4 regions of the Shinella sp. S4-D37 genome follow, and region 3 is predicted to be linked to each of the others. Evidence: riboswitches for the same ligand, from Rfam matches in the RefSeq annotation. Region 3 holds a riboswitch; each other region holds the start of a gene.
What was found. A riboswitch is a leader RNA that binds a small molecule or an ion and turns the genes downstream of it on or off. The one in region 3 is predicted to bind cobalamin.

Region 1: another riboswitch for cobalamin. It lies ahead of AB3G45_RS14465 (CbtB-domain containing protein); the one in region 3 lies ahead of AB3G45_RS01405 (acyl-CoA thioesterase).
Region 2: another riboswitch for cobalamin. It lies ahead of AB3G45_RS26740 (hypothetical protein); the one in region 3 lies ahead of AB3G45_RS01405 (acyl-CoA thioesterase).
Region 4: another riboswitch for cobalamin. It lies ahead of AB3G45_RS29165 (TonB-dependent receptor plug domain-containing protein); the one in region 3 lies ahead of AB3G45_RS01405 (acyl-CoA thioesterase).

What each region holds. Positions count from the first base shown of each region.
Region 1 is NZ_JBFNXL010000005.1:1,451,352-1,454,836, reverse strand. Features, by position in the region: gene cobW (cobalamin biosynthesis protein CobW) at 1-139, opposite strand, end outside; gene cobU (bifunctional adenosylcobinamide kinase/adenosylcobinamide-phosphate guanylyltransferase) at 143-667, opposite strand; gene AB3G45_RS14470 (CbtA family protein) at 669-1,457, opposite strand; gene AB3G45_RS14465 (CbtB-domain containing protein) at 1,469-1,645, opposite strand; cobalamin riboswitch at 1,692-2,058, opposite strand; gene AB3G45_RS14460 (peptidoglycan-binding protein) at 2,138-3,485, opposite strand, start outside.
Region 2 is NZ_JBFNXL010000005.1:3,936,427-3,939,911, reverse strand. Features, by position in the region: gene metH (methionine synthase) at 1-814, opposite strand, end outside; gene AB3G45_RS26740 (hypothetical protein) at 898-1,113, opposite strand; cobalamin riboswitch at 1,212-1,431, opposite strand; gene AB3G45_RS26735 (hypothetical protein) at 1,668-1,874, opposite strand; gene AB3G45_RS26730 (glucoamylase family protein) at 1,873-3,485, shown strand, end outside.
Region 3 is NZ_JBFNXL010000001.1:300,773-304,257, reverse strand. Features, by position in the region: gene AB3G45_RS01415 (methionine synthase) at 1-299, opposite strand, end outside; gene AB3G45_RS01410 (DUF1852 domain-containing protein) at 328-1,311, opposite strand; cobalamin riboswitch at 1,629-1,839, shown strand; gene AB3G45_RS01405 (acyl-CoA thioesterase) at 1,938-2,774, shown strand; gene AB3G45_RS01400 (LysR family transcriptional regulator) at 2,777-3,485, shown strand, end outside.
Region 4 is NZ_JBFNXL010000010.1:11,699-15,183, forward strand. Features, by position in the region: gene AB3G45_RS29165 (TonB-dependent receptor plug domain-containing protein) at 1-1,825, opposite strand, end outside; cobalamin riboswitch at 1,985-2,189, opposite strand; gene AB3G45_RS29170 (sialidase family protein) at 2,418-3,485, opposite strand, start outside.

The DNA of each region.
Region 1 (3,485 bases), on a different contig from region 3:
CGCCGAGATCGCCGAACTCGTTGATGATGAGCGCGATGCGTTTTCCTCCGGCATTCTGCAGGAGGTTGCGGATCAGCGTCGTCTTGCCCGCGCCGAGGAAGCCGGTGATGACGGTGGCGGGGATCTTCTGTTGCAGCATGGCTCAACCCTTCATTTTCAGCGGCAATCCGGCCGCGATGAAATAGACTTCAGGCACGAGGGCGGCGACCTTCTGGTGCAGCCGCCCGGCATGGTCGCGGAATTCGCGCGCCATGCGGTTTTCCGGCACGATGCCGAGGCCGACCTCGTTGGAGACGAGGACGATGCGGCCGGGCGCCTGCCGGATGGCGTCCAGGAGGCTGGAGGATTCGGCGGCGATATCCCGCTCTTCCAGCATCAGGTTCGTCATCCACAGCGTCAGGCAATCGACGAGCACGGCCCGGTCGGCCCGCGCCACGGCGCGTATGCGCGCGGCGAGCGCCAGCGGCTCCTCATGCGTCTGCCAGCCCTCGCCGCGATCCTCGCGGTGCTTTGCAATGCGGGCGCGCATCTCGTCGTCGAAGGCGCGGCCGGTGGCGATATAGTGACGCGAGAGGCCGGTCTTGGCGACCAGCCTCTCGGCAAAAGCGGATTTTCCGGAACGCGCACCGCCCAGAACCAGGACGGCTCCGGGCGATGTCAGCGTCATATCAGGCGGCCTTGGCGATCTTCTCGTTGGCAAAGCCGAGCGAGAGGCCGAGCACGATCCAGAAGAACAGGGTCGTGGCAAGGGCGGCAACGGCGAATTCCGCGCCGAGCACGGCCGGAACGCTGCTGGAAATGTCGCCCGGCTGCGGTGCGCCATAAACCTGCGGCGCCGCGATCAGCACGATACCGACGATCTTGGCGACGATATTCGGCTTGAGGAACAGCAGGTAGAGGCCGGCCGCCGACAGGATGACGGTCGCGATCCACCAGACCTGGCGGTCGCCGAGATCGGCGGCGGGAAAGCCCGGAAGCTCCGGCGGCAGGCCGATGGCCGGCAGCATGTGCACGGCAAGCCAGCCGGCAGCCCCCCAGAGCGCCCCGTTCGCCACCGTGATCGGATGGCCGGAAACGAGGCTGAAGCCGGCGAGCAACAGGCCGAAGCCGGCGCCCGTGACGAGGTTGGCAAGGAGCGTTCCGGAGAACCGGCTCATGCCGAACATGATGCCGCCCTCCTCGTGGTCCTCGCCGTCATGGGCATAGGCGACGGAGACCGGCGAGAGCGCCGAGGCCATGTCGAGGATGACGGCGCCGAGCGAGGAATGATCCTGCGTCTGGGCAGCGCCTTCGGTGCCGGGTGTCGTGCCTTCGGTTGCGGGCGCGGCTTCGTCGCCGCCCTCGAATTCCTCGGCATGCAGGATGAGCGGCACGACTCGGGCCTCCTGGGCGGCCGTCATGAGCACGCCGGAGAACAGCCCGGCCACCAGGGCGGCCAGGAGATAACGAACGATCATGTCAAAAATCCTTAGTGGCAGGGAAAGCCGTAGGAGTGACGCGTATCGTGCGCCGTATCGTGCAACACGGCGGAATTCGCAAGGCCCGCGCCGAACACCAGGAAGGCGCCGAGCACGAGAGCGAAAACACCGGCGACGAGACGATCGTTTGCCGATAGGGTAACAGAAGACGTAGTCGAAACAGCCATGACAACCTCCGTGCAGGCAGCGGGGAAACCTCCCCAGGTCGGACGAAATGCCCTTACATTGGCTGGCAGGTCTCCTGGCTCGCAGCGTCCGGCGTTCAAAACGCCTGCGGGTCACCCTCGCCTTCCCAGGCTGCGGCATCACGAAAAGGCGGACGATTCGTAGAGAAAGAGGCGTCCCACCCCGGTTTATCGCAATGCCACCCAGTGGCTTTTCCGGCTGGTCCCCACGGCGCGGCCGACGGCACCATTGCCCCGTTCCGCGCAGATCCTCCCATCCGGATGAGCGTCCCTCGCCACTCTACAGTCGCGGGGTCGGCCGTGATTGCAGCGCCCTGATTGGGTCCGCCGCGTCACATTCCCATTTACTCCCCGATCCGTTTCCGGATCCGGGAACCATCCAATATGCTGGATGATTATGCTTCCACCCCTGCGAAGTCAATCGACCGGCAGCGTCATCGCCTGTGCCGAAACCGCCGCCGGGCCGTCGCAATCTCAATAGCCGGGAATGATCACCACGCCGCCGCCGTTGTAATAGCCGTCGTCGCGGTAGTAGCGCTCGTAATAGCCGTCGACCGGACCTTCGAGCATGTCATAGTCCTGCCGGTAGCGGCGCTGGCGATCCTGCCCGGCCTCGGCATATTGCGCGGCCTGGCGAAGGGCGCGGTACTGCTGGCGGGAGAGGTAGCCGTCGGCGCGGTAGCCCGACGCGCCCTGCCAGGCGGCGATCGCGGCGCGGCTGCGCGCGCCGAAGACGCCGTCGACGCCATAGGTGTTGAAGCCGAGCATGCTCAGCCAGCGCTGGGCCTGCGCCCGGATCGCGCGGTCCATATAGGCCTCGCGGCGATCGACCGCCGGCTGCTCCGCCTTGCGTTCGGTCTCCACGACGGCCGCTTTGCCGTCCGTCTTCGGCTTCGCCTCCTGCCGGGCCGTATTCGCCAGCGCCGAAAGGCGCGCACGCGCATCCGCGACGAAACGACCGTCCGGATATTCGTCGAGATAGGCGCGGAAGGCCTTTTCCGAGCCCTCCAGCACGGCTTTCTGGAACGTCTCCTCCTCGCGCTTTTCCGCGTCGGCGGCCTCTTCGACGGCAAGGCCGCGGTTCTTCCTGTCGGCCTCCTGCGTGTCGTCCTCGCGGGCAGCCGCGGTGTCCTTCGCCGCACGCTCGGCAGCGGCCGCTTCCTCGGCGCGCTTTTCGGCCTCCTCGGCAAGGCGGGCCGCTTCCGCCGCCTTGGCCTTCGCGTCGGCGGCGGCCCTGGCGGCCTCCGCCTTCAGCCGTTCCACCTCGGAGGCCTTCTCTTCCGCAAGCTTGCGGGCGGCGGCCGCCTCCTCTTCGATCCGTGCCTTCTCGGCCGCGGCGGCCTTTTCCGATTCGATGCGCTTGGCCTCGGCTTCGCGCCGGGCGGCGGCTTCCTCTTCGGCCCGCGCCTTTTCCGTCGCGGCGGCCTCTTCGGCCTTCAGGCGGGCAGCCTCTTCCGTCCTGGCCTTGTCCGCGGCAGCCGCGGCCTCCGCCTTCAGCCGTTCTGCCTCGGCAGCCTGCTCTTCAGCCAGCTTTCGGGCAGCCGCCTCCTTCTCTTCCGTCTCGGCCTTCAGGCGCGCCGCCTCTTCGACGCGCGCCTTTTCCGCCGCGGCGGCTTCCACGCGTGCCTTCTCCTCGGCCGCGGTCTTCTCCTCTGCAAGCTTGCGCGCCGCGGCCGCTTCTTCCGCCTTCTTCGCGTCCGCTTCCGCCTTCAGGCGCGCCGCCTCGGCATCGGCCTTCGCCTTTTCTACTTCCGCAGCCTTCTGCGCCTCCTCTTCGGCCTTGAGGCGCGCGGCTTCCGCATCGGCCCTGGCCTTTTCCGCC
Region 2 (3,485 bases), on a different contig from region 3:
GCATGGCGTTGGCGCCGAGCGCGCAGTTGAGGCCGACGGAGAAGGGGTCGGCATGGCGCACCGAATTCCAGAAGGCCTCCGGCGTCTGGCCGGACAGCGTGCGGCCGGAAAGGTCGGTGATCGTGCCCGAGATCATGACGGGCAGCTCGATGCCCTTTTCCTCGAAGATCGCGCGCGTCGCGAAGATCGCCGCCTTGGCGTTCAGCGTGTCGAAGATCGTCTCGATCAGGATGATGTCGGCGCCGCCGTCGACGAGGCCGCGCACCTGTTCGGCATAGGCGACCCTGAGATCGTCGAAGGTGACGGCGCGGTAGCCGGGATTGTTGACGTCGGGCGAGATCGAGGCGGTGCGGTTGGTCGGCCCGAGCGCGCCGGCGACGAAGCGGCGGCGGCCGTCCTTTTCCTGTGCCCTGAGGCCGGCGCGGCGGGCAAGGCGCGCGCCGTCACGGTTCAGCTCATAGACCATGTCCTCCATGCCATAGTCGGCCTGGGCGATGGTGGTGGAAGAGAAGGTGTTGGTCTCCAGGATGTCGGCGCCCGCCAGCGCGTAGCGGTAGTGGATGTCCTCGATCGCGCCCGGCTGGGTCAGCGTCAGGAGGTCGTTGTTGCCCTGCTGGTGACAGGCGCAATCGCCGAAGCGTGCTCCGCGGAAATCGTCCTCGGCCAGCTTCAGCGTCTGGATTTCCGTGCCCATGGCGCCATCGAGCACCAGGATGCGCTCGCGCGCGGCGGCCTGGAGAGCAGCGCGAATCTCGCCTCCGTCGCGCGGCGGTAGTTCGGGTCCGAACAGGGTCTCCAGGTGCGATTTGGCCATGGCAAAGCCCTCCGGTGCAGCAATCCTGCACCGGAGATCACATAAAGATATCTTTATGTCAATATGTCTTTATGCGTTTCCGATCAGTGCATCGACCGGTCCGAACCCGCCAGCGAGGCGAAAAGCGCCTTCAGCCGGGCAATATCGGGATCGACCTTTTCGTAGCGCGCCAGCTTCTGCACCTCCTTCAGCGCCTCGCTGGCAAGGTCGACGCCGCGCGGCTGCCAGAGCAGCCAGGAGATGAAGATGGATTCCGGCCTTCCAGCGCCGGCAAGATCGTCATTGATGATGGCAAGCATTTCTTCCCCAATCGGAAAATTGGGGGATGACCGGACGCACGCTGCTGGAACGTCGCCGAAAGGCGACAGCAAGCGCACCACTGGGACACCCCGCCCATGGACGTTACGACTGTCAGGGCAGGTCTCCTGGCTTGCGGGTCATCGCGTCTGTCTCGCCTTCCCGGTGAAGATCCACCAGTGGCATGGAGCGACAGCAGCTCGCCGTTCACAGTTGCGGGGGCAGCGCCGGTCTTGGCGCTCCTTTCGGAGCATCGCACCGGCTTCCCTCTTAGCCTCCGAGCCGAATTGACCCGGAAGACCCTGACGGCGCCAGAGTGGCGTGGCGAAGGCGACAAGTCAATGGCGCGAAAGCCTCCTGGGACGGGTTGGACACAAGCTGGAGCGCCCGCAGGACAGGGCCGGGAACTTTTCCCCGCCTCGCCCATTTGGCATTTTCCTGCTTCTTGCGTCCGCTCGCCTCGTGCGAGAGGCGTGCGATTCACCAAAACCGCAGATGAGGGTCGATGCTGCGCCATCCGGTCATGTTGACATGTTGCAAGTCTCTGTCCTTACGGCTAAAAAATGCCGTTTTCATGCACCACGCGGCCAGGATGCCGATCAGCGTGTCGCTTGAGCCATGTCCACCCCGATCGCGCCGTCCTGGCGCTGTTTGGTCGCATGGCTGATCGCGGCACCGAGATGAAGCCTGCCCGCAAAAAACCGTTCGGCGCAATGGCCGTCGCCGGATGGTTCAACATGGCCGGATCCAGAATCAGAAACATGCCCCTTCATAATACGCCGCAAGCCTCCTCGCGCGATGCTGACGCCAAGCAGATCGACTATAACGATTCGATCCGCGCCACCTATCTGACGCTGGAGGAGCTGGCCGATTGCGGCGAGGCGCTGGCGCGCGACAAGCGCGCGCCGCTGCCCGGTTTCCATCCCTTCGAGTTCCGCGCCCGGCACAAGGAGAACGAGAAGGAAATCTTCCGCGTCTACCGCGCGACGGCCAAGGACGTCGAGGCGGGTGCGCAGATCACGCCGGCGGCCGAATGGCTGCTCGACAACTACTATGTCGTCGAGGAGGCGATCCAGGAGGTCCGCCGCGACTTCCCGCGCCGTTTCTATCGCCAGCTTCCGACCATCGAGGTCGAGGGACAGGTGATGCCGCGCACGCTCGCGCTCGCCTGGCTCTATGTCGCCCATACCCACAGCGGCGTCTCGCACGAGGGCCTGACGGCCTTCGTGCAGGGCTTCCAGAAGGTCGACGCGCTGAAGATCGGCGAGCTGTGGGCCCTGCCCTCCTTCATCCGCTTCGTGCTGCTGGAGAACCTGCGCCGCATTTCCAGCCGCGTCGAGCGCTCGCGCAAGATGCGCTTCAAGGCCAACGAGGTAGCCGACGAACTGGTCCGCCTCAACGATCCGGAAAAGTCCATCGCGCATCTCCAGACGCTGGAAAGCTTCATCGCGGACAACACCTTCGTCATCCAGCTGCTCTATCGCCTGCGCGACGGCCTTCAGGCCTCCGGCGCGGTGATCCAGTGGCTGGAGCGCAAGATCGAAAGCCGCGGCAGCGACCTGGAAGAGCTGATCGTGGCGGAGAACAACCGCCTCTCCTCGGGAAACGTCACGATGAGCTCGCTCATCAAGAGCCTGCGCGCGGTCGACGATACCGAATGGCCCGTCTGGTTCGAGAGCGTCAGCCGCCTCGACGAGGCGCTGCGCCAGGGGTCGGACTACAGCGACCTCGACTTCGGTTCGCGCAACAAGTATCGCAACACGATCGAGCGCTTCGCCCGCCGCTCCGGCAAGACCGAGCTGGAAGTGACCGAGACGGCGCTGGCGATGACAGCGGAAGACGCCGCGGCGCATGTCGAGGACCTCGACTACGAGGCCAATGTCGCCGCCTTCCTCGTCGGCAAGAAGCGCAAGCTGCTGGAAAAGCGCATCGGCTACCGCCCGTCGATCGTCCAGCGCGCCGTTCGCTTCGGCCGCAAGCTCGACTGGTTCGCCATCGCCGGGCCGAACATCATCCTGACGCTGCTCGCGATGATCGCGGTCTATTATTTCCTCGACCAGATCGACATTCCCGACGGCGCCTGGCTGATCATGCTGGTGCTCTTCGCGCTGCCGGCCTCCGAGGGTGCGACGGGCCTCTTCAACACGCTCGTCACCTTCTTCGTCACGCCCTCGCGCCTCGTCGGCTACGAGTTCAAGGACGGCATTCCCGAGGATGCCCGCACGCTCGTCGTCGTGCCCTGTCTGATCTCCAAGCGCGACCATGTCGACGAACTCGTGCGCAATCTCGAAGTCCACTACCTCGCCAATCCGCGCGGCGAGATCTATTTCTCGCTGCTCAGCGACTGGGCCGACAGCGAGGCGGAGGAGACCCC
Region 3 (3,485 bases):
GTGGGGACACTCGCATCATAGCGATCCCGGATTCTGACGGTCTCGCGTTTTTCAAAATCAACCCCGCCGAGGTGCTCGATGAATGTCGTGACGAAATGTTGGCGCGTTTGCTCGCCATCGCTGACGATATCGATGCCCGCCTGTCGCTGATCATCCAACGACAAACGCAAGGCGTCCCGTTTGCCCTCGATCAGTTCCTTATCCTGCAACTTCCAGGGCGACCAGAGTTTCTCGGGCTCTGCAAGCCACGAGGGTTTGGGCAGGCTCCCGGCGGTTGACGTGGGCAACAGTCTTTTCATGTTGTGCGACCTTATGTTTATGAGTTCGTCAGCGGGCGTGATTGGCAGACCATTGCTCAAGAATGGCCCCGTACGGTTTGATGAAGTGCTCCTCGGCGAACTTCCCCTGCTCAATCGCCAGCCGGCTCCGTTCTTCTCGATCGTAGACAATCCGGGTCAGGGAGTAGTCCTGGTGCTTCAGATTCGGCTGATAGCAGGCACCCGCCGCGGAATTGGCGTTGTAAATCTCGGGTCGATAGATCTTCTGAAAGGTCTCCATCGTGCTGATGGTGCTGATGAGCTCAAGATTGGTATAGTCATCGAGCAGATCGCCGAGAAAATAAAATGCCAAAGGCGCAACGCTATTCGGCGGCATGAAAAATCGAACCTGCAATCCCATTTTCCCAAAATATTCGTCGGTCGAGGAGAATTCATTCTGTGTGTATTCGACGCCCAATACAGGATGACGATTTTCCGCCCGATGATAGGTTTTGCTGCTTGATGCGCTTAGGCATATGACTGGCGGCTTGTTGAAATGCTCTTTGTAAGCATTTGAGTTCAGGAAACACTTGAACAAGTTTCCATGCAGATCGCCAAAATTATCCGGCGTGCTGAACCAAGGTCGATTTTTGTTATGCTCTGGCAACAACACGCTGAAGTCGTAGTCACGCACATAAGAGGAGAAATTATTGCCCACGATGCCGTCAACACGTTCGTTCATTTTATGATCAACGACAGTTGTTTTCAATATTTCAATGAGCGGAAAGGTATCACTATTGGCCCCGGCACCAATATTCATCTCGACGGAAATGATTTCGAGCTCGACAGAGTAACGATCGCCTTTGGGGTTATCCCAATGCGCCAGGGCGTTGAAACGGTTGTCAATCATCCTCAGGGCATTGTGCAGGTTCTCTCGGCGGCTCTCCCCTCTAGCCAAATTAGCAAAATTGGTCGTAATGCGCGTATTTTCTGAGGGGTGATATTCCTCATCAAATTGAACTGCCTTGATCTTAAAATCGAAATCACTATTCATCGCAACGACGCACCCTGCTTCCCGAGATAAAACCTGAAATTATTGACGTAAATTTCAGGGCACACCGGACATTATTGTACATATTCGCAGTCGGCAGCGTTCACGCCGTCCAGACATACGAGTGGTGTGCGGTTTATGGCTGAGAGATCGATCGAGAAAAAATGGTATTATCTCACGCAAGCATGAGCCGTGCTCATGATTTGAGGTCGAAGCCAGAGACAAAAATGCGGAGATGACGATGTAGGCGCGGGGGCAGCGAACCTTGCACATCGGCCATGTCTCCGTGGTAAACGCCTTGACCGCTCGGGCGACATGCGACATTGGTTCGTCATCGTGGTTCTGCGGATGGAAGTCCGGAGCTAAGAGGGAATCCGGTGAGGGCTTTGATCAAAGCCTGAAGCCGAGGCTGCCCCCGCAACTGTAAGCGGCGAGCGAACGTCCATCCATGTCACTGAGGCCTGCCTCGGGAAGACGGACGAAAGCAATGACCCGCAAGCCAGGAGACCTGCCGCGATAGATAACGTCCACGGGCGGGGTGTCCCGGAGTGCCGCTTTCGCGATGAGCACTCCCGTGCCGTCGTCTCTGCGTCATGCCGTTGCCCGGCCGCAACCTGATGGCGGTGCAGATGACAGCGATCACGACCATAGTCCAGTCTGCCGAGCACGGCTCGATAACCAGTCTCATCGATATCGTCTTTCCCGGAGACACCAACCGTCACGGCACTCTGTTCGGCGGAGCCGGGCTTGCACGGATGGATCGCGTAGCCTTCATCGCGGCAACCCGGTTCGCGCGAGCGCCCTTCGTGACCGCCTCTTGCGAGCGCGTCGACGTCAGGCAATCCGCACGCATCGGGCACATCGTTGAATTCACGGCCAGACCGGTCAAGGCTGGACGCCGTTCGCTGACGGTCGAGGTCGAGATGGCGGCGGAGACCATAGTCGGTCGGCAACGACACGCCTGTACGCGCGGCATCTTCCATATGGTTTCCATACCAGAGGGCGAGGAAGCCGCACATTACGCGTTGCCCGAACTGCTTTCCAAGGAAACGTCGGGCATGAGCGATACCGTTGCCATGGTCGACATCGTCTTTCCGGATCAGGCCAACAGCATCGGCCGAATGTTCGGGGGCGAAGCGATCGCCTGCATGACCAAAGCGGCGTTCGTCGCAGCGTCGCGCTACTCCGGCAAGTTGGTGGTCCTCGCCTCATCGGAGCGTATCGACTTCGCACGGGCAATCAAGATCGGCGAGATTGTCGAGGCCGAGGCACGCGTCGAGCGCGTGGGACGCAGTTCCATGTCGATCGAGACAAAACTTCGGTCCGAAAACCTTCTGACGCGCGAGAGACACGTCACGGCCACCGGATGCTTCACCATGGTGGCAGTCGACAGGGACCATCGGCCGATCCCGGTTCGCGATATGGTCGGAGCGGATGCACTTCACGTTAGCCAGAGGCGGGCATAATCATGTTGGACAGGCAACATCTGTCGATCCTGCGTGAGGTCGACCGCTTGGGCAGCCTGACGGCTGCGGCGGAGCGGCTGAACGTCTCCCAGTCCGCTCTCAGCCACACGATCCGCAAGCTGGAAGAGCGCTACGGCGTGGCAATGTGGGAAAAGGACGGCCGCAACCTTCGTCTCACCGAGGCCGGCCGCTACATCGTCACGCTGGCGCAGCGCGTTCTGCCTCAGATCGAAAGGGCAGAGGATGTCCTGTCGGACTACCGTCACGGCCAGCGAGGCTCGCTCAAGATCGGCATGGAGTGCCATCCGTGCCACCAGTGGCTTATGGGTGTTACAAAGCCCTATCTCATGGAATGGCCGGATGTGGGCCTGGAACTGAAGACATCATTTGCCTTCGGCGGCGTGGCGGCACTTATGGCATACGAAATCGATATCCTGATCACGCCGGATCCGATCGAGACGCCCGGCATTCACTATCTTCCGGTGTTCGACTATGAGCTGGTACTTGCCGTTCCGGCCGATCATTCCCTGGCGCTGAAACGCCATGCCGAACCTGTGGATCTGCTGGATGAGACGCTGTTCACTTATCCGGTACCGCCGGAGCGGCTGGATGTGTTCACGCAATTTCTGGTGCCTGCCAATTGCCGACCACGCCATCATCGAAATGTCGAGACGACGGAAATGATGCTTCAGCTCGTGGCGGCAGGCCGAG
Region 4 (3,485 bases), on a different contig from region 3:
GGCCGAAGATCTCCATCGTCTCGTTGACCTTGAAGCTGCCGCCGACATTGACGACCGTGTAGCCGCCGAGCGTGACGCGCGGCGGAACGAAGGTGGCGAAGACCGCATCCTCCATCTTGCCGTTGAATACCGCCTCGGCGAAGACGCGCGCCCGGTCGTCATGGAACAGATAGGCCGCGTTCAGCGAGCCCGTATGGCGCGGGCGGCGCACTTCCGCAAGGCGCGGCCCGCCGGCCACCGTCTGCTCGCTCGCGTCGGTATAGGTATAGGCGCCCCCCATCGTGAAGCCGTTGAAGAAATCGACGGTCGCGGAAACCTCGACGCCCTGCCGGCGGCTTTCGCCGTTGCGATTGACCGGCGTCGACGTGAAGTCGGGATTGTAGACCGTGGCGATCTCGTTTTCGAGGTTCTGGTTGAAATAGGTGACGTCGACGACGAGGCCGCCGTCGAAGAAGCTTTTCTCCACGCCGACGTCCCAGCCGAGGCTTTCCTCCGGCTTGAGGTTCGGGTTGCCCCTGAACGTGCCGGGGATATAGCCGAACTGCTCGTAGAAGGTGGGGTTGGTCACGGCCGTGCCGATGGAGGCATGGAGCCGCGTTTCCGCTTCCGGGATCTGCCAGGCGGCGCTCACCGTCCAGGTCGCGGCATCCGAGAAGGCGTCGTTCCAGTCCTGCCGGGCGCCGGCGTTGAGATAGAACTGGTCGAAGAACTCACCGCGATATTCGCCGATCAGCGAATGGGCGATGCGGCTGAAGGTCTCGGCAAGATGCGAGGGCGAGAAGGTCTCGCGCTGCCATTCGTAGCCGGCGGTCACCTGATTGACCTGATTTTCCAGCGCGTCGTAGCGATAGGAGGCCTGGTAGGTCGCGTTGTAGCGGTTGCCGTCGTTCCAGCTGTCGCCGAAGTCCTCGGAGTGGTTGAAGCGATGGATGTCGTTGCCGGAAAAGCGTGCCTTCTGTGTCAGCGCGCCGTCGTGCGCGGTGTTGGTAAGGCCGATCGAGCCGAAGAACTCCCGGCTTTTCATGTAATCGTCCGCATCATATGTCATTGCGGTGTCGTAGTGCTGCGGATCCAGATCGCTGCGGCGGTTGACGTAGCGCAGCGTGCCGTCCACCACTGTATCGGGCGACAGATCTACGGTGAATTTCCCGTTCAGCGTGCCGTTGCGGTCGCCGTCGTCTTCCTTCCCGATGTCGGAAATGTTGAAACCTTCCGAACGGCGCAGGACGCCGGCGAGCGAATAGTCGAAATTTTCGCCGCCGCCGCGTGTGGAGAGCGCGCCCATCACCGTGCCATCCGTACCGACTTCTGTCCGGGCCGTGGATTTGGTTGAGTTGCGCTCGCCTTTTTTTGTGGTGATGTTGATGACGCCGGACATGGCGTTGGCGCCCCAGAAGGTGCTCTGCGGGCCACGCAGGATCTCGATGCGATCGATATCGTCGGCAAGCAGGCTGCCGAAGTCGAATTCGCCCTGGCCATTGTCATTGACCTCGACGCCGTCGATGACGACAAGCACTTGATTGCCTTCCGCGCCGCGCACGCGCACCTGCGTCAGGCCACCGTAGGGCCCTGTCTGCGATACGGCAAAACCCGGCACGAACCGAAGCGCATCCGCCACGTAGCGAACCTGGTTCTTCTCGATCTCTTTGCCGGTGATGACGGTGACGGCGCGACCGGACTTTCTGAGTTCCACCGAGGTGAGACCGTCGGCAATCACGATCTCGTCGAGCATGGTCGGCGTTTCGGTTGCTGGCTGATCCTGCGCCAGGACGGGCTGACACCATACGATCGCAAGCAGGGAAGCCCCTGCCAGATAGGTCTTCATATTTCCCCCACGGCAGGCTGATCCCTGCACGGTTACCAACCGCGGGCGAGTGAGGATTTCCGGAGAGCTGACGCTTCCATAAACCGTCCATCGACGCGGCGACATCTTCGACAATGTCACCGCTACGGACGGCCGCGCCCGGACACTCCCCGTATCCTGGCATGGGTGACCGGCACAGGCAGGTCTCCTGACTTCCGCGTCATCGCTTGTCCCGCCTTCCCGCGCGTTCGCGCAGTGGCATCATGAGGCAAGCTCGGCGGTTACAGTTGCGGGGGCAGTCACGGTTTCGGCCCCTGATGGGTAGTCCTCACCGTGTTCCCTTTTCATCCGTCATGCTGACGGAACCTATTCCGTGGCCAAGCTTATCGGCGGCCTAAAGTTGGGTCAAGGGATGCATGGCATTTCCCACAGTCTGGACCATTTTGCGCTCATATGATTGCGCTGGCCGGACTGCCGGTTCGCCATCGCGATCCGTTCGACGCAGGTCACCGGTAGAGAGGCAGCCGCTCCATCCATTCAGCCCGCCTGCACATTCCCAGCCGGAAGTCGTCCAGGCGCGCTCAGGAGAATCAACATGACATCGCCCGCAGGGTTATCTTGCGATATCCCAGGAGGTGCCGTGGATACCGGTCACGCCGCTTGGGTCCTCGCCGTAATAAACTGTGAAAAAGCCCCCCTCTTCCGTAGCAATGGTCGCAGGGTAGCCGAGGTTCTTGTTTGGCATCGCACCGCGAATGCAGAACGTCCTGGCGATATCCCAGGACTTTCCCTCGTCATTCGACAATACGGCCCTAATTCCGAAATCGGGAAAACGCCAACCATACGTCATCAGAATTCGACCGTCATGGAGCTGCAGTAAGTGGGCCGGGTAGCCTTTGATCGGCAGGGGAACCGGTGCAGTCCAGGACAGACCGCCATTCATCGATTCCGCCTGATGAAGGGAGCGTGTCGCATTGTCCCTGAGAACAAGAAGCAACTTTCCCGACCTACACGCCAACAATGCGGGCTCTTCGAATTCATGCGCGTCGCCATGAGCGATCGCCGCGGGCGGATACCAGCTTCTACCGGCGTCAATGCTTTCAACGGAAAAAACCTGGCGGTAGTTGGGAACGTCGCTCAGGGGCAGGAGAATCCTGCCATCGTGAAGTTCGACGGCACCGCGCATTCCGTAGCCGCCGGTTCGCGGCGATGTGTCGATTTCAACCTCGTCACCGAAAGTCATCCCGCAATCGTCGGAAAAATGGACGAAGGTACGACCGCCGCCGCGGACCCACGGAGCAACATGCTCGAACATTTCCGGTGGCATATTTTCGGCGGTGTGCTCGGGGGAGAGCTGCCAGCCCTTCATGAATGCCTTGGGGTAGGTGAGGCCCGCCTGATCGATGCGCCGTCGGGCCTTTTCTAAGGGTAGCCATTCGAATTGCCATTGATTGAGCATCAAGCGGCCATCGGACAACACGGTAAGCCCGGCACATTCGGTGCCAGACCGGTTGTAATCGGGAACCACCAGAGGAGCGCTCCACGAACGGCCCTGATCCCGCGAGCGAATGATGACATTGTGATAGAGCGGCTCTTCAGGGGGATGCAGTACAAACGGTCTACGTGGGGCACGATTGAAGACGACGACCCAGGCGCCATCCGGTGCAACAACAATGTGCGG